Regions from separate parts of the Paucilactobacillus nenjiangensis genome, predicted to be linked through region 3. Evidence: predicted binding sites of a transcription regulator. Region 3 holds the regulator's gene; each other region holds the start of a gene.

Region 1 (4,832 bases), 760 kb from region 3:
GACCTAACACACTCAGTGCTTCACGAGTTAATTGCTTACCTTCATCAAAAGTGGTCTTGAGCAAATCATTCCCTGCAATTGGCACGTTGATATCGTACTTGTAAAATTTATCTAAGCCTAAGACTTTTTTCTTCAAGGCATACCAACGGTGCGCTAAATCAAGGTGCTGATTTACACTGCTAACCAAAGTATCATACACTTGTTCATCAATTTGATTGCTACTTAATGACGCTTGACGAGCACTCGAATAATGACGCACATCAGCCGTCATATTATGCATTCCCATGTAGCTATTCAACGTTTGAGCAAAGGTATTTCTAAGTTCATTATATGGTTTTTCATAGGCCAAAACGGCTTCTTTACGAACTTCTCGATTTTGGGATTCAGTAAATTGGCTCCGATTACCATGAGTTAATTGAACCTCATTTCCATCATCATCGTGCACCGTACCAAACGTCAAATCAGCATCATTCAGTGTGTTATATATTTCATCGGGTGCATTTAAAGCTTTAGAAGCGCGACTTAATAGCTGTTCTTCCAAATTTGATAGCACGTGCGCTTTTTCATTTCGAATCTTCGTTAACATGAATTTGAATTCTGCCAACTTGGGTTCTGCAGCAAAGAAACCATCAATCGTGGTGTCATCCATTTCAACAATTTCAGGTTCAAAAAATGCCATTTTGGCACTGATACTACTCATTTGGCTGGAAATCATTCCATACAATTCTGTCGCTGTCGCATCCGTCGTATCACTATCTCTGCGCAAGAATGCATAAACAAATTCTTTTTCCAGTTCTTCATCAATTTGTTTACTGAGAATTAATGCTTTAGCTAAGTTTGCAGCTGTCGTTGCTAAGGTGCCTTGAAATTCAGCAAATTGATCAACTAACTTGGTAGTTTGTTCAAAATCTGCCTTCATATCTGCATCTGATTGATACAGCAACGCTAAATTCCACTTCAAATTTTCAGGAACTTCAGCTCTCGATAATAATTTTTCTTCTGCCATCTTTATCGATCCTTTCAGCCATTAAAATCGGCTAAATATTGTTTATTCTTCTCTTCATCAAATTCGCCTTCAGATTTACCAATCACAATCGTGGCAACTGAATTACCCACAACGTTAACAGATGTCCGGGCCATGTCAACAAATCTGTCTATTCCGGCTATGAAAGTTAAGCCTGACATTGGGACCCCAATTGTCGACACGGTCGCTAACAGCACCACAAATGAAGCTCCTGGAACACCAGCCATCCCCTTGGAAGTAATCATCAACACCAGTAATAGTGTAATTTGATGCGTAATCGTCAAATGAATCCCATATGCTTGCGCCAAAAACAGTGCAGCTAGAGATTGATAAATGGCTGATCCATCCAAGTTAAATGTATAACCGGTCGGAATCACGAAGGAGACAATTGCTTGACTCACCCCATATTTTTCCATTTTTGAAACAAGTCGTGGCAAAGTGGCCTCTGAACTAGCGGTTGAAAAGGCAATTAAAAATTCATCCTTAATCACTCGCATCAATGGCCAGTACTTAATTTTAAAGATTTTGCAGACAATCCCTAAAATGACAACAATGAAAAAGGCCATCGTGAGGTAGGTAATTAGGACAAACAAGCCCAACGGTGCCAGGGCACTTAACCCCATTTCCGCAATTGTCATCCCGATTAAGCCAAAGACTCCAATGGGAGCAAATTTCATCACCCAATTTGTGACTTTAAACATAACTTCTGACACGGCCTGGAGAAAATCAATAATAATTTGTCCCCGTTCACCAATCGCCGCAGTCCCTAAACCAAAGAAGACGGAGAAAAAGATAATGGGCATCATGTCGCCGGCTGATAATGAAGCGAAGAAGTTTGTTGGGATAATTCCCATCAAGGTATCCCATAAGCCAGTGTGCGAGGCTGATTTAGCAGTTGCCATATATTTAGAAATATCTGATCCGTGCAAATCATGAATATTAATGAACGTGCCGGGATGCGTAATATTACCGACAATTAGTCCCAACGCAATCGCAAACGTCGTCATAATTTCAAAATAAATTAATGTTTTGCCACCAATTCGTCCCAATTTATGAATATCGCCCATGTTGGCAATCCCGACGGTCAAACAAGACACGACAATTGGCAACACAATCATTTGAATCAAACTAATAAAAATAGTTCCCAAATTTTGCATCGCTGTAATGGCCGTTTTATTATGATAAAAAATAACCCCAAAAATAATACCTAATACTAACCCAATGATTATTTGCCATCCCAGTGAAAGTCTGGGCATTCGATATTTCTTCATGACTCGTTTCCTTCCTTATAACACAGTTAAAATTAGTTTAGCACAATTTAAAAGTTGTTAACCTATTCAACTAAAATTAATTTTATTTATTTTTTTTATTCTACAACTTAATTATCAAAAGTACCCAAGTATTGTCACTCCAGTTTTCTAAAGATTAGGTGATAAGTGTACCAGTGAAATCATTCACACCCCTTACAAACATTGACGTTGCAACTATTGTGAAATGCGTTACAATGAACTTGTAACCGTTTTACAACTAATTTTATTTTTCTGGAGGAACTTACTATGGTACAACCTAACACAGATTTCATGATGCCCAACGTTAACTTCTTTGGACCAAATGTCATTAAAGGAATTGGCGAACGTGCAAAATTACTCGGTATGAAGAAACCATTAATTGTCACAGATTCATTCTTACGCAATCTCGAAAATGGTCCCGTTAAGCAAACCGAAGCATCACTTAACGCAGCCGGTGTTGACTATGCATTCTATGATAACGTTGAACCAAACCCTAAAGTTCGCAACGTCACTGAAGGTAAGCAAGCTTATAAAGATGCTAACTGTGATAGTATCATTTCAGTTGGTGGTGGCTCATCTCACGATTGTGCCAAAGGTATTGGTATTGTTTTGACTAATGGTGATGATATTACTAAATTAGCCGGAATTGATACTCTTAAAAATCCTTTGCCACCATTGTTGGCAGTTAACACTACTGCTGGTACTGCTAGCGAAATTACTCGCCACGCTGTTATTACCAACGAAGAAACAAAATTGAAGTTCGTTGTGATTTCATGGCGTAACGTTCCATTGGTATCATTCAATGATCCATTGTTAATGCTTGATGTTCCTAAGGGATTGACTGCAGCAACTGGGATGGATGCCTTAACTCATTCAGTTGAATCATACGTTTCAGAAAACCGTAACGATATTACCGATGCACAAGCAATTCAAGCTATCAAATTGATTAGCGAATATTTGCCACAAGCTGTCGCTGACGGACATAACGTCGAAGCTCGTACAAAGATGGCCGAAGCTTCATTATTAGCCGGTATGGCCTTTAATAATGCTAACCTTGGCTATGTCCATGCTATGGCTCACCAACTTGGTGGTCAATACGATGCTCCTCATGGTGAATGTTGTGCTGCTTTAATGCCAACTGTTGAAAAATGGAACATGATTGCTTCACCACAACGCTTTGCTGATATCGCTCGTTTCATGGGCGAAAATATCGACGGACTTAATGTTTGGGAAGCCGGACAAAAAGCTATCGACGCACTTCAAAGAATGTCAGACTTAGTTGGAATTCGGACTGTTAAACAATTAGGTGCCAAACCTGAAGACTTCGAATTATTAGCTAAGAATGCACTTCTTGATGGTAATGCTGGACCTAACCCTCGTAAGGGTACTCAAGCAGATATCGTTGAATTGTTCAAAGAAGCTTACAACAAATAATTTTATAATTACTTTGAGAGTCATGGATTTTAGATCCATGGCTTTTTTGTTGCAGCTTACAATTTTTCTAACCGGATAAACACTTGAGCTTTGATATACTCAAGGGCTCCCGATTTGCCATTCTGAAACGTGCTCGCTCAATCAGTCCTTTCCTCCTATCTTCACTCAACTATTTATCCTAACCCGATAAACACTTGAGCTTTGATATGCTCAAGGGCTCCCGATTTGCCATTCTGAAACGTGCTCGCTCAATCAGTCCTTTCCTCCTATCTTCACTCAACTATTTATCCTAACCCGATAAACACTTGAGCTTTGATATGCTCAAGGGCTCCCGATTGAGTTCACACTCTTTCCTTTATATTATTCAACAATAACTGTAGAATGATAGTATCTCTTGAAAGGACTTAAATTTATGCATCAGAATAGTTTTGGAGGCAGATTATTTTTTCTCTGCTTTTCAATTGTCATTAATACCTTTTTCAATGCTTTATCAGTGGTTACCAATATGGGTAGTGCAGTTTGGACGGCATCAGCAACCAATTTATCGGAATGGTCAGGTTTTTCACTTGGAAACGTGCTGATGATGATGGGAGTCATTGTTGCCATTGCAAACTTACTATTAATTCAAAAATTCGATTATTTACGTTTAATTCGTAATTTATTATTCGTCTTTCCTTTTAGCTACTTACTTCAATTTTGGCGTGATTGGTTTGTCAGTATTGGAGTCCCATCAATGGCGCTTGCCTGGAAAATCATCTTAGATATTATTGCCATTGTTGGCGTGTCACTAGCGGTTTCTTTATATCAAAGATCAAATTTAATTATTCATCCAAATGATGATTTACCATACATTTTGCGATTTAAATTTATGCATGGAAATTCCGTTTTATCTCAATGGACTAGTAATATCCCACCAATTCTAATTATTATCATTTCTGCAATTGCGACCCACAAACTTTATGCCGTTAATATCGGTACGGTGTTGTCAGTTGCTTTCCAAGGATATTTAATTGGTTGGGGAGATCAACACTTCTTCCGTGGTCTTAAACATCATGTTAATTTTTAAAATAAACAAGTGCTGAGCC
Region 2 (4,832 bases), 820 kb from region 3:
TTGGAACTGTTTCGACAAATTGAGGATCAACGATGGCAACGTCTGGAGTCAAGGCATAATCAGCCAATGGGTATTTAACATGAGTCTTGCTATCAGTAATAACAGAGAATGGTGTTACTTCTGAACCAGTACCTGAAGTACTTGGAATAGCAACAAATTGAGCCTTGTTAGGAGTACCTAATTTGTAAGTTCTCTTACGGATATCCAAGAATTTTTGTTTTGCACCGAAGAAATCAGCTTCTGGATGTTCGTAGAATAACCACATACCTTTGGCAGCATCAAGTGGTGAACCACCACCAAGAGCAATAATTGTATCAGGTTCAAATTCACGAATTTGGTTCAATCCACGTTGAACTGTATCTGTCGATGGATCTGGTTCGATGTCTGAGAAAATTTCGTATTGAATCTTGTCACCGTTAGGACGGCGTTTTAATTCATTGACAACGATATCAGCATAACCATACTTAACCATGCTTGGGCCAGTGATTAACATAACCTTCTTAACACCTGGCATATCCTCTAAGTAACGAACTGATGTCTTTTCAAAGTAAACCTTTGGAAGTTTAACCCATTGCATATTATTACGCCTCTTTGCGATAGTTTTAACGTTGATAAGGTCAAATGCTGAAACGTTATGAGAAATTGAGTTTTTACCCCATGATCCAGTTCCCAAGGTAAATGAAGGAACCATTTCGTTATAAAGGTTACCAATTCCACCTAAAGCAGATGGAGTGTTAACAATTACACGACTAGCTTTAACTCTCACACCAAATCTCGTAATTAATTCATCATCTTCTGATTGGATTGCAGCAGTATGGCCTAATCCACCAAAATCAAGTAAAGCTTCACAAATCTTAATTGCGTCTTCTTGAGTCTTTGCACGGTAAACAGATAAGACTGGGCTTAACTTTTCACGTGAAAGTGGTTCTTGTGGTCCAACTTCAGTCACTTCAGCAACTAACACTTTAGTATCATCAGGAACTTTGATACCAGCTAATTTAGCAATGGCGATTGCTGACATACCAGCGATAGGTCCCTTAACACCGCCACGTTTTTCATCAAACATTGCATCAGCTAATTTTTTGTGATCTTTCTTAGCGATAACAAATGCTTTGTGGTCAGTCATTTCTTTCATTACTTTGTCATAGATAACATCATCGATCACTGCACTATTTTCAGTGGCACAAATCATCCCATTATCAAATGTTTTTGACATGATGATATCGTTGACTGCACGTTTGATATGAGCAGTTTTTTCAACGTAAACTGGGCCGTTACCAGGTCCAACACCCAAGGCTGGTTTACCTGAAGAATACGCAGCTTTAACCATGCCTGGTCCACCAGTAGCAAGAATACTTGCAATACCATCATGGTTGATGATTGCAGTGGTTGCTTCCAAACTTGGTGTTTCAATCCATTGAATAATATCTTTAGGTGCTCCAGCATCAATCGCTGCATCGCGTAAAACACGAGCTGCTTCTGCACTTGATTTTTGTGCTTGTGGATGGAAAGCAAAAATAATTGGGTTACGAGTCTTCACAGCAATCAATGATTTGAAAATTGTTGTTGAAGTTGGGTTCGTAACTGGTGTGATTCCGGCAATAACTCCCAAAGGTTCTGCAACGGTAATCAATTGACGTTCGCGATCATCTTTAATGATACCAACTGTCCGTAAGTCTTTAATTGAATGCCAGATTTCTTCTGAAGCATACATATTCTTGATGGCTTTATCTTCCATCACTCCACGACCAGTTTCTTCCCAGGCCATTTTTGCTAAATGCATATGTTGGTCTAAGGCGGTCATCGCCATGTGGTGCACAATGTTGTCAATTTTTTCTTGGTCAAAGTCTTCCATCTTATCTAGGGCAACGTGTCCTTTTGCAACGAGTTCATCGATCATTGCGGTTACGTCGACTTCTTTGCTGTTAGGTTCTTTAATCATTGTATTCCCTCCATGTCATGTCTGAAATTAATTGTTAAGTTATTCACAAGTGCTATTATATTTTAGTTTTTTATATTTGTAAAGTACTTTGTTCAGAGTTTTTCAAAGTGGCTTTAATTGCTTATACCATAAGTTTTCATAGTTTCACAATCGAAAATGGACCAAATCAAATGATTTTAAAAAAGTTTGTGAATTACTGTACAAATTGTAATCGCTTACATTTAAGAAAAGCTTAAAAAATGACCTGAAAAAAAGTTTTTTCAAGGCCATTTTTAATTTGTTATTTAATTTTTTTGATTTCTTGAGGTTGATTATCACGTTCCATTAACTTCAAAAGTTCGCGTGCCTTTAGTGTCGTAATAATACTATCAACTGCAATAATCATTAGTTTCTCTTCAATCGTTTTACCACCCTCAGGGTCGAGTTCATGTCCTGACAACCGCTGATTCAGTAATTCAACGAAACTATCAAATGCTTTTTTGGGATACTTGTGTGAGGTAACTTGATTCATCCCCGACCGAATGACATCCAGTGGGTACGTCGATTTAAGTAGTGTAATAATCAAAATATCTGCAATGTGCATCACTTGATACTTCTTTTTAACTGGTGCTAAAATTACATTTTTCTTAACGTAATTGTTAACCATTGAAGACGTGATTAAATCTAAACCGAGTGAGCCAATAATTGAATTCACATATGCCACAACTTGATCCATATACAGTTCTAATTTTGGTAATTCGTCCCACTTGGGAAAATCGATGGTTGCCAAGGATTTTTCCCATTTGTGGTACTCTTCTATTTCTGCCATTATCTTCACCCATCCTTTAAAAGCTATCGTAACTTAATCACCTAGTTTTGTAAACTAGTTATACTTAGAATTACGAGTTTATTCATTAGTCAACAAAGATTGTTTAATTAGCTCAGTGGTGAGGCTTTATTTGATGAAATAGAGACACCAGACCATCTCCGGTAAATACCGCTTAATGATTTGATATGGATTGTTTTCCTCCATGACATCTTCACTGACAATCGTGAATCGATATTTGTTCGCGACAAAGCGTTCATACGCACTGGCCTTGCTCCCAGCATAATGAATCGGCATCGTTAACTGCTGTTCTTTTAGATAATGGTTCAGTAAGTTCGTAGTTGCAGGATGGATAATTGCTTTATTTTGATGAAAGTCAAAGTTAGAAATCAGCACCATTGGCTTTAATGCATGATGAAAGACCTGTTCAATTACGAGTCGATCCCAATATTCATAGCTGAGTTCCCGCCAACCAAAATCTTTTTGTTTACTCTGATATGCTGCCGGAATTAATAAATATTCTCCTTGATACTGTTCTAAATTGGCGATAATATCATCAAAATTATCATGGATCACAATTTCATTTTCTTCTTCACCTGGGATATTTAGTGCTGCCGCATAGCTATCTGTTTCCTTAGGGCCTAAAGTATTTACAACTCTCATGATGTTTTCCTCATTTCAATCAAAATAAAAAACCGTCAGAAAATCACATCTGACGGCATTATTTTGTCAGACGTGAGCACGCAAAAACGGCGCCCACGTCTTTATTTACGTGGACGCTACCTAAATAGTAATGTGCTTGCAAGTAGTGTCATTTGATTTACCCCATTTAATTTATTGTCCATATTTTACCCAATTAACTATTAACTTGTCAAATTACAAAACAGCTTTGATGTCAGTCAAAATAGTAAACGATTTTGATATAACTGAGCATTAACAGGTCAAAAATAGTTAAAAGAAGGAAATTAGGTGACATAACCGGATAACTTGTGTTATTCTTCACATATGGCGCAATGCCTGTTAGATTAACTAATACAAATATCTGGAGGTTCACATTTATGAGTAATCGTTTGGATGGTAAAGTTGCAATTGTCACTGGTGGTACATTAGGAATTGGCTGGGCAGTCGCTCATCGTTTCGTTGATGAAGGTGCTAAGGTAGTTATTACCGGTCGTCACGCTGATGTTGGTGAAGCCGCTGCTAAGAAAATTGGCGGCCCTGATGTAATTCGTTTCATTCAACATGACGCTGCTGATGAAGCTGGTTGGGTTGATTTATTTGATGAAACAGAAAAGGCCTTTGGACCAGTCAGCACTTTAGTTAATAACGCTGGAGTTGGTTTAACTGGTTCGATTGAAGAAACCAGCACCGAAACTTGGCGTAAAATTATGGATATTAACTTAGATGGTGTCTTCTTTGGTACTCGTCTAGGTATTCAACGCATGAAAAATAAGAATCTTGGCGCTTCTATCATCAATATGTCTTCTATTGAAGGATTTATTGGCGATCCTAATTTGGGCGCTTACAACGCCACTAAGGGTGCTGTACGGATTATGTCTAAATCGGCTGCAATTGATTCAGCTTTAAAAGATTATGACGTTCGTGTTAACACGGTTCACCCTGGTTATATCAAGACTCCATTAGTTGATGGAATTGAAGGTGCCGAAGAAGGCATGTCCGATCGTTCAAAGACTCCAATGGGTCACATCGGTGAACCTGACGATATCGCTTGGATTTGTGTTTACCTTGCTTCTAACGAATCTAAATTCGCAACTGGCTCTGAATTCGTCGTTGATGGCGGATATACAGCACAATAAAAAAGGCTTTTCAAGTCGTTTAGCTCCTGAGCATTAATGATAAATACTGATATTGACTTCGTACTTTGAAGTTGATGTCAGTATTTTTATTAAGCGAATGGAGTTGACGAGAAAAGCTGGATTATTATAGTGGTGCAAAAGTCGGTTAATTCTTGAAAACTAACATATAACGAACTCTTATTGCGCACCTTGCAATGAGAGTTTGTTTTGTTAGATGAAAGAATTGACTTTTAAACCCGGATTAAAAAAAGGCTTTTCAAGTCGTTTA
Region 3 (4,832 bases):
GCACGAAGGTAGTGACACATTTGATTTTCCTCGGGCAATGATTAAAGAAGATAATTATGATTTCAGTTTTAGTGGGTTAAAAAGTGCCTTCATCAACACAGTGCATAATGCCGAACAACGGGATGAAGAGTTAAACAGTCGTGATTTAGCTGCTAGCTTTCAACAAAGTGTTGTGGACGTTTTGGCAAGCAAAGTTGAACGAGCTTTGTTAGATCATCCAGTCAAACAATTTGTCGTTGCAGGTGGAGTAGCTGCTAATAAAGGATTGCGGAGTCGAATTGAACGTGATTTACAAACTAAATTTCCCAACGTTCAATTGTTAATGGCACCCTTAAAGCTGTGCGGAGACAATGCCGCAATGATTGGTGCAGCAGGTCAAGTGGCATTTGACCACAAAAAAAGAACCGACATGAGTTTAAATGCGGTTCCTGGTTTATCATTTTAATCAAATTGTTCTAATTCTTCAGCGGCTTGTGTCCAGTTGGCTTCAACAATCTCGAGTTTTTCAGCTAAGTCGTTGAGTTCTAATTGTAAATCACCTAATTTCGTTCCATCGGATGCATTATCAGGATCAGCCATTTGTGTTTCAATGGCTGTTTTTTTGTCCTCTAATTGATTCATTTCAGTTTCAAATTGTTCAACGCGGCGCTCAACTTTTCGCCGTTCACGTTGTTGTTCTTTGTTTTGTTGGTAATTGGTGGTAGGTCCTTTTTCCGTGGAACTGGCGGTCTCTGTGACGGCATGCTTCTCTAATTCAAGCAGATAGTCGTCATAATCACCTTTATAGACGGCAGAGTTATTTTCACTCACCGCTAGAATTTGAGTGGCAACTTGGTTAATAAAATAACGGTCATGAGAAATGAAGAGAACCGTTCCATCAAATTCATTAATTGCGTGTTCCAGAACTTCACGACTATCAATATCCAAATGGTTCGTCGGTTCATCTAACACTAGAAAGTTAGAATGTTCAAATGACAATTTTGTCAGTTGCAGACGGGCTTTTTCGCCACCACTGAGTGAACTGACAGTTTTAAAGACATCATCACCGATGAATAAGAAACTACCTAACAGGGTTCTGATTTCACGTTCATCGACGGTTGGATAATCATCCCAAATTTCTTGCAAAACGGTTTTGTTGGGATGCAAGACTTGTTGTTCCTGGTCGTAGTAACCAACTTTCACGTTCGCACCAAGTTTAACGTCGCCACTAATTTTGGGAATCATTGATAAAATCGTTCGAATCATCGTTGATTTACCAATCCCGTTTGGCCCGATAACACCAAGTCGATTGGGTTTTACCAGCTCAAAATTGATTGGGCCGGCGATTTTTTTGTCATCATAACCGATAGCAAGTTCATCTGCTCTCAGGACGATATTACCGCTGGGCGAATCTTGTTTGAAGGTAAAGTGAATGGATTGATCATCTGTGGTTGGTCGATCCATGACTTTCATCTTGTCCAGTTGTTTTCGTCTGGCCTGGGCCCGTTTAGTCGTTGAAGCACGAACGATATTTCGATTAACGAAGTCTTCAAGCTTATTGATTTCAGCTTGCTGATGTTCGTAATGTTTCATCTCAGTCTTTAAATCTTCGGCCTTTAGGTCCATAAATTGTGAATAGTTCCCGGTATAGTGTTTCAATGTTCCTTGGCTCATATCATAAACTTCATTTACGACCCGATCCAAAAAGTATCGGTCATGAGACACGATTAATAGGGCACCGCTGTAATTTTTCAAAAAGTCTTCTAACCAACCCAAAATGGTCATATCTAAATGGTTAGTTGGTTCATCTAAAATGAGTAAATCGGGCTTTTGCAAAAGTAACTTAGCTAGTGCCAATTTTGTCTTTTGTCCACCGGAAAGACTGCTGACAACAGTTTGATATTCGTCTGCAAAGCCAAATCCGTTTAACACACCGCGCATTTGGCTTTCAATTTCAAAACCGCCGTTACTGGCATAATTGGACTGTAATAAATCATATTGACGTAAGACGTCAGCATATTCGTCTGTTGATGAATCAAGAGTGGCAATTTTATTTTCTAGGACATGGATTTTATTTTCCTGTTCATGCAAATCTGCGTAAACGGTGTCTAATTCATTCCAGATGGTTAAACTACTGTCCAAGCCTTGATCTTGAGCTAGATAGCCGATGGTGGTATCTTTTTTGGTACTAATTTCGCCTTCGTCAGGTTGAGTGATTTGTGCAAGCATTTTTAAGAGTGTGGTTTTACCAGCACCATTGCGACCGACTAATGCCACTCGTGAACGATCCTGAACTTGCAAATTAACATTTTTAAAAAGATATTCGCTGCCAAATCTGCGAGCAACGTTTTGTGTTTGTAAAATTATCATGTGTTTACCTCGAAATATAATACTAAAATTGTAGCATAATTAAGCAGTAAACCGTATCAAAACAAAAAAATGATAGCGTTTTATTTGAAAGAAGTTTCACAATCTAGTTACATATGCTACAATTGACGGTGAAGTAAATTTCACAAGCAGGAGGATGAGTTATGACAAGTAAGAAGATTCCTCGCGCCACAGCCAAACGATTACCCATTTATTATCGCTATTTAAATATATTATTAGATGCTAATAAACATCGTGTATCATCGACAGAATTATCACAAGCGGTTCAAGTTGATTCTGCAACTATTAGGAGAGATTTTTCCTATTTTGGTGAGTTGGGGAAGCGTGGATACGGATATGACGTTGAGGATTTATTGAATTTCTTTAAAGAAATTCTAAATCAAGACAAGTTAACGAACGCAGCTTTAATTGGTGTAGGTAATTTAGGACACGCACTTTTGAATTTCAATTTTCACAAGAACAGTAATGTTCGGATTAGTGCAGCCTTTGACGTGAACGATTCAATCATTAACACGGTTCAAAGCGGGGTACCAATCTACTCTGTTGATGACCTGGATCAACAATTACGGGACCAACAAATTGACGTCGTTATCTTATCAGTGCCATCTGAAACTGCCCAAGCAGTGACAGATCAAATTGTTAAAGTTGGCGTACGTGGTATCTTGAACTTTACACCGCTCAGATTAGGAGTGCCAAAAGATGTCAGAGTACAAAACGTTGATTTGACCAATGAATTGCAAACATTAATTTATTTTATTGATCATTACAATGCTAATGACGAACAAGCATAATTAAGTCAGCCCAATCGTGGGTTGGCTTTTTTTGATAAATGTGGTTAATTCTTGCAATTTAATCTGAAAATGATATAGTAGATTTTGTGATTAGCACTCGAAGGTTTTGAGTGCTAAAAATAAAATGATGGAGGGATAGACGTGTTAAAACCATTAGGAGATCGCGTTGTTTTACAAGCTGAACAAGAAGAAGAAAAAACCATTGGTGGGATTGTCTTGGCATCTAATGCCCAAGAAAAGCCAACTGTTGGTAAGGTAATTGCCGTCGGTGAAGGCCGAGTTCTTGAAAACGGTGAGAAACTTGCTCCTTCAGTTAAGGAAAATGATCGCGTATTGTTCGACAAATATGCAGGTAATGAAGTTGAGTATGAAGGCCAAAAATATTTAGTCGTACATGAAAAAGATATCGTTGCAGTGATTGATTAAGCTGCAAATGACCAATAAAATTTAAACTAATATATTCAAAAATTTTTATGAGGTGAAAAATTATCATGGCAAAGGAAATTGAATTTTCTGAAGATGCACGTGCAAAAATGCTCAAAGGTGTCGACAAATTAGCTGACACAGTTAAAACTACAATTGGACCAAAGGGACGTAACGTTGTTTTGGAACAAACTTACGGTTCACCAACAATTACCAATGATGGTGTAACAATCGCTAAGGCCATTGATTTGGAAGACCATTTTGAAAATATGGGTGCCAAGTTAGTTGCTGAAGTTGCTTCAAAAACGAATGATATTGCTGGTGATGGTACTACTACTGCTACCGTCTTAACACAAGCAATCGTTACTGAAGGTATGAAGAACGTGACTGCCGGTGCCAACCCTGTTGGTATCCGTCGTGGGATTGAATTAGCCACTAAGGCAGCTGTTGAATCACTACACTCAATGTCACACGATGTTAAGACAAAGGATGATATTGCTCAAATCGCTTCAATCTCAGCCGCTAACGAAGAAGTTGGTGCTTTGATTGCCGACGCAATGGATAAAGTTGGTAACGATGGTGTCATCACGATTGAAGAATCTCGTGGTGTTGACACAACTTTGGATGTTGTTGAAGGAATGCAATTTGATCGTGGTTACATGTCACAATACATGGTTACTGACAACGATAAGATGGAAGCAGACTTAGACAATCCATATATCTTAATTACTGATAAGAAAATTGGTAACATTCAAGATATCTTGCCTTTATTGCAAGGGGTTGTTGAACAAAGCCGCTCATTATTAATCATCGCTGACGATATTACGGGTGAAGCTTTACCAACACTTGTTTTGAACAAGATGCGTGGAACTTTCAATGTTGTGGCTGTTAAGGCTCCTGGCTTTGGCGATCGTCGTAAAGCACAACTTGAAGATATCGCTATTTTGACTGGCGGAACTGTTATCACTGATGATCTTGGCTTGAACTTGAAAGACACGACACTTGCTCAACTAGGACAAGCAAACAAAGTTACAGTTACTAAAGAAAACACAACTATTGTTGAAGGTGCTGGCGCTAAAGAACAAATTCAAGAACGTGTTGAATTGCTCAAGGGCCAAATCGCCGAAACAACTTCACAATTTGATCGTGAAAAATTACAAGAACGTCTTGCTAAATTAGCTGGTGGAGTTGCCGTCATCAAAGTTGGTGCCGCAACTGAAACTGAGTTAAAAGAAAAGAAGTATCGGATTG
Region 4 (4,832 bases), 300 kb from region 3:
TCCGCATTGATTTAGCAATAATCTTACGCATTGGTGACATTGGTTCGCGAGTTTCAGCATCCCCATTGTCAGACTTGTAAGGTTTAACTGCTTGTGCAGTTGCTTTAGCTGGTGCGGCTGCTGGTGCTGCACCTGTAGTAGCAGCTGGCGCAGCGGCGCCACCGTAATTGTCAATATCTGCTTTGACAACTTGACCATGATTACCACTTGGGGCAACTGTACTGATGTCAATACCCTTATCACGAGCATATTGACGTACTGATGGCATTGCCAAAACTAATTTGTTTGGTTCTGCTAATGCTGCAACTGTTGCCGTAGCAGCGGGTGCTGGTGCAGCTGCTGGTGCTTCTGGAGCGGCTTCTGCTGCTGGAGCAGCTTCTGCAGGTGCACTATCATCACCAGTGTCTGGAGATCCATCATCAATTTCAACGAGAGTATCGCCAATTTCAACTGTGTCTCCTTCTTGTGCAACAATTTTTTTAATAGTACCTGAAACTGGAGTAGGCAACTCCGAGACAGACTTATCGTTTTGAATTTCAACGATTGTGTCGTCTTCTTTGACTGTATCTCCTTCTTTTACGAGCCATGAAGCAACTTCACCTTCAGCCATTCCTTCACCAAGCTCTGGGAGTGTAAATTTAAAAGCCATATTGTATTCATCCCTTCTGAAATTATTTTGGTAATTTTAGTAGCTTAAAGTCTCACGTACTTTTGCTTCAATATCATCTGCATTTGGAATCCAAACATTTTCAGCTTGAGCAAATGGATAAACACTATTTGGCGCAGCAACTCTAGCGATTGGTGCATCAAGTGACATAATAGCGTGTTCTGAGATTTCAGATGCAACAACTGCACCAACCCCTGCCATTTTTTGTGCTTCTTGAACAACAACAACTTTATGAGTTTTTTCAACTGAGGCAAAAATCGTGTCTGTATCAATTGGTGATAATGAACGTAAGTCAATAACTTCAGCAGAAATATTTTCTTTAGCTAATTTTTCAGCAACCGTTAATGATTCATTAACTTCTGCACTATAAGCGACGATAGTAACATCTGTACCTTCACGAACAACTTTGGCTGTATCCAAAGGAACAGTATATTTTTCATCAGGAATATCGTCTTTCATTGAACGATATAATTTTAAGTTTTCCATAAATAATACGGGATCATTATTTTCAACTGCAGAAATTACTAATCCTTTTGCATCATATGGATTACTTGGAGTAACAACACGCAATCCTGGAACTCCTGTAAAGAAGTTTTCAAGGTTATCAGCATGCATTTCAGCGGTATGAGTACCACCACCAAATGGTGTTCTGATAGTAATTGGTGAATGTTTTAGCCCACCAAAGCGGAAACGCATACGAGCCATTTGGCCTGCAATTGAATCCATTGCTTCAAAAGTGAATCCCATAAATTGAATTTCTGGAATTGGACGCCAACCTGTTAGTCCAAGACCAACAGCTAGACCTAAAATACCAGATTCTGCTAATGGTGTATCGAATACTCGATCTTCACCATATTTTTCTTGTAGTCCTTGGGTTGTTCTAAATACACCACCGTTTTTACCAACGTCTTCCCCAAAAATTAAAGTCTTTGGATCTTCATCAAGTAGAATATCTAACCCATCAGTAATTGCTTGAATATATGATTTTTTAGCCATGATTACTTCGACTCCTTTTCTTCAAATTCGGCGATTTGTTTAGCAATATCAGGTGTAGGAACTTCAAAGGTGTTCTTCAGCATATCAGAAACCTTTTCTGGTTCTGTAGCATCAGCAACTTTCAAAGCTTCCTTGAATGATTCTTTGCATTCTTCAACGTAAGCATCTTCTTGTTCTTGTGACCATTGGCCCTTGTCAGTAAGATATTTACGCATTCTGATCAATGGATCATTGTCGAACCAAGGTTTTTCTTCTTCCTTTGTACGATAACGACTAGGATCATCACCAGCACTACTATGAGCACCAAAACGATAAGTTAAAGTTTCAATCATAACTGGTCCGCTGCCGGCTGCAGCAAATTCACGAGCTTCTTTAGCAACAGCATAACAAGCTAAGATATCCATACCATCAACTTGAACACTTGGAATACCAGCAGCAGCAGCTTTTTGAGCTAAAGTAACGGCAGCAGTTTGTTTTGGACGTGGAACTGAAATTGCATACCCGTTATTTTGAATAATAAAGACTGCAGGTGCTTGATAAGCTCCAGCAAAGTTCATACCTTCATAAGTATCACCTTGAGAAGTACCACCATCACCTGTGTATGAGAATGCGACTGCATCTTCACCATTTTTCTTAAGTCCTAAAGCAACTCCGGCAGTTTCAACCATTTGGGCACCAATGATAATTTGTGGCATTAATGCACGCGCCTTAAATTGGTTACCAACCACATGGCCTCTTGACCAAAGGTATCCTTCTGCAACAGTTGCACCATGTTGAATTAATTGTGGAAGATCACGATAAGCAGGTAACAGATAATCATTTTCCTTAAAAGCAGAAACCGTACCCATTTCACTTGCTTCTTGACCATAAGTTGGTGCATAGAAGCCTAAACGACCTTGACGTGAGAAATTCATCGTTTGTTCATGCAGTGCTCGTTCCCAAACAAGTTTCTTCATGAAATCAAGCAGTTGTTCATCCGAAAATGTTGCCATCAATTCCTTATTAACAACTTTTGCATCATTATCTAAAATTTGGACTGGTTTGAAGTCACCGCCCAAATCGGCCTTAATTGCTGCAAAGTCAACGACTTTCTTACTATCTTTAGCCATACCTAACACGTTCCTTTCTATATTAACGTTACACGTCTCCTTGAAATGTAAGCGCTTTATTTGTCTACCCCTTTAGTATACACTGCCACTCTCTAATTGCAAGGGGTGTCTTGGTCAATTTTTCCTTATTCGTATTTAAAGTAGTGACTACCGAACAGTAAAATAGTTCACAATCGATACACATATGCCATTTTTTGCCCAGTATATCAACATTATAATTTGCTCACAGTTTCACATTATCCCTAAAAATTTTATGCTTATGTCATTCACATTTAAATATGATAAAATATAATTATTGAAAAATTTGAATGGAGCTGAATATTTTGTTTTTAATGAAAGATATCACTCGAGATGGTAATCCCGTTCTGCGTCGCTATGCTGACGACGTTCAATTTCCACTCTCGAAAGAAGATCAGCAACTAGCCACCGATATGATGGAATATCTTGAGGTCAGTCAAGACCCAGAATTATGCGAAAAGTACGGATTACGCGCTGGAGTTGGTTTAGCTGCACCGCAAGTGGGAGTTTCTAAACAAATGGCCGCAGTACTTGTCCCACCAGCTGAAGAAGATGATACTGAACCTGAGTTCAAAGATGTCATCATTAATCCTGTCATCATCAGCGAATCAGTCCAATACGGTGCACTATCTGAAGGTGAAGGCTGTCTGTCGGTTGATGAAGATGTTCCTGGTTATGTTCCTCGTCATGACCGTATTACGCTCCGATACCAAGATGTGGCCGGTGAAACACATACGATACGTTTGAAACATTATCCAGCAATCGTCTGTCAACACGAAATTGATCATCTTCATGGCATGCTATTTTATGATCATATTAATAAAGAACATCCTTTTGAAGCACCGGAAGATACAATTTTATTCGGGTAAACTATAAAGAGCCGTTAATGAAATTCATTAACAGCTCTTTTTGATTTGCTTAAGATAATTTGGCTAAGTCTTTGACATACTCAGCAGTAGATTCATTTACGACGTAGGCAACATCTATATGTAACTGATCCAAATATGTCCATAAATCAGTTACTATAAAGATTCTGTCGACATCTTCATACGACTGAATATCATTTTGGTCAGCATAAGTATTTAATTGCGAATTTAGTTGCCACCTCACCTCATCAAAATTAATTTTATTTGGCCCAACTGTAAATTGGTATTCAAATGCCATTACTCCTGCTCCCCACATATTGGCAACTGTTTCAGATGCAAATTGTGAATCCGGTGTTTCAATGTAGTCACGTTCAATTAAAATTGGGAGTACATCGTTCATGGCAGCATCCGTTATTTTTTGAGCATCATTGGTAATAATGGAGATTGCTCGTTTCGAAATCATTCGATGCACTAACAGATACACTAAAACTGCAACTACTATTGCTACTATTATACTAATAATCACAGTATCACCTCTTTCTATTAATAGAATAACATTATATTCTATCCTCAGAAAACAATATCATTCAATTTAGTTTGTCTGTTAGCATTAGTAGTAGTAATGTGCTAAAATTAAACTTGATTTACATCGATTTTAAATACAAGGAGTTTTGAAAATGATTTTTAAAGTATACTACCAAGAAACAAAAGTTCGTAATCCTAAACGTGAAGATACCCTTTCAATGTATGTTGAAGCTGATTCATTACCAGCCGCACGTGTCCTTGTGGAAGAAAACACAGATCACAACATTGAATTTATTGAACAACTTTCTGATAAAGCCTTTGAATACGAAAAAGAAAATCCAAACTTCAAAATGACTACATTTTAATTAACTTGCGATTTGATTAACGTCCAGGCGGGATTCCTGGGCGTTTTTATTTTTGTTAAATTACCTCAATCTAACCCATCGGGAGAACATCCATGTTTCTAAACATCATATTAAATAATACAGCTGGAAGCGGAAATGCCCGACATTCGTGGGAAATCGTGCAAGCAGAGTTGGAAAAACGACATGTTAGATACGAACTAAAAGTATCCAAATATAGTGGCCACGCTGAAAAGATTGCACTACAGTTGGCCAAGAAAGCGACCCCCGACTCCATTATCGTGGTACT

Evidence for each region. Region 3 encodes Rex, which represses fermentation and respiration genes when NADH is low (regulators of the CRP and FNR family bind a similar motif). Its sites were predicted from a motif close to TTGTGAANTANTTCACAA; they were not measured.
Region 1: a site for Rex is predicted at 2,512-2,529, ahead of F0161_RS01695 (iron-containing alcohol dehydrogenase). Genes of this name have one in related genera too.
Region 2: a site for Rex is predicted at 1,974-1,991, ahead of adhE (bifunctional acetaldehyde-CoA/alcohol dehydrogenase). Genes of this name have one in related genera too.
Region 4: a site for Rex is predicted at 2,928-2,945, ahead of pdhA (pyruvate dehydrogenase (acetyl-transferring) E1 component subunit alpha). Genes of this name have one in related genera too.

What each region holds. Positions count from the first base shown of each region.
Region 1 is NZ_CP043939.1:329,342-334,173, reverse strand. It holds gene pepF (oligoendopeptidase F) at 1-1,006, opposite strand, end outside; gene F0161_RS01700 (dicarboxylate/amino acid:cation symporter) at 1,021-2,295, opposite strand; gene F0161_RS01695 (iron-containing alcohol dehydrogenase) at 2,581-3,747, shown strand; gene F0161_RS01690 (hypothetical protein) at 4,160-4,813, shown strand.
Region 2 is NZ_CP043939.1:388,978-393,809, reverse strand. It holds gene adhE (bifunctional acetaldehyde-CoA/alcohol dehydrogenase) at 1-1,942, opposite strand, end outside; gene F0161_RS01985 (DUF1836 domain-containing protein) at 2,223-2,750, opposite strand; gene F0161_RS01980 (hypothetical protein) at 2,877-3,410, opposite strand; gene F0161_RS01975 (SDR family oxidoreductase) at 3,806-4,564, shown strand.
Region 3 is NZ_CP043939.1:1,777,365-1,782,196, reverse strand. It holds gene tsaD (tRNA (adenosine(37)-N6)-threonylcarbamoyltransferase complex transferase subunit TsaD) at 1-445, shown strand, start outside; gene F0161_RS09145 (ABC-F family ATP-binding cassette domain-containing protein) at 442-2,349, opposite strand; gene F0161_RS09140 (redox-sensing transcriptional repressor Rex) at 2,511-3,158, shown strand; gene groES (co-chaperone GroES) at 3,300-3,584, shown strand; gene groL (chaperonin GroEL) at 3,650-4,832, shown strand, end outside.
Region 4 is NZ_CP043939.1:1,476,449-1,481,280, forward strand. It holds gene F0161_RS07520 (2-oxo acid dehydrogenase subunit E2) at 1-649, opposite strand, end outside; gene F0161_RS07525 (alpha-ketoacid dehydrogenase subunit beta) at 686-1,663, opposite strand; gene pdhA (pyruvate dehydrogenase (acetyl-transferring) E1 component subunit alpha) at 1,666-2,772, opposite strand; gene def (peptide deformylase) at 3,096-3,659, shown strand; gene F0161_RS07540 (hypothetical protein) at 3,709-4,182, opposite strand; gene F0161_RS07545 (DNA-directed RNA polymerase subunit epsilon) at 4,334-4,546, shown strand; gene F0161_RS07550 (diacylglycerol/lipid kinase family protein) at 4,639-4,832, shown strand, end outside.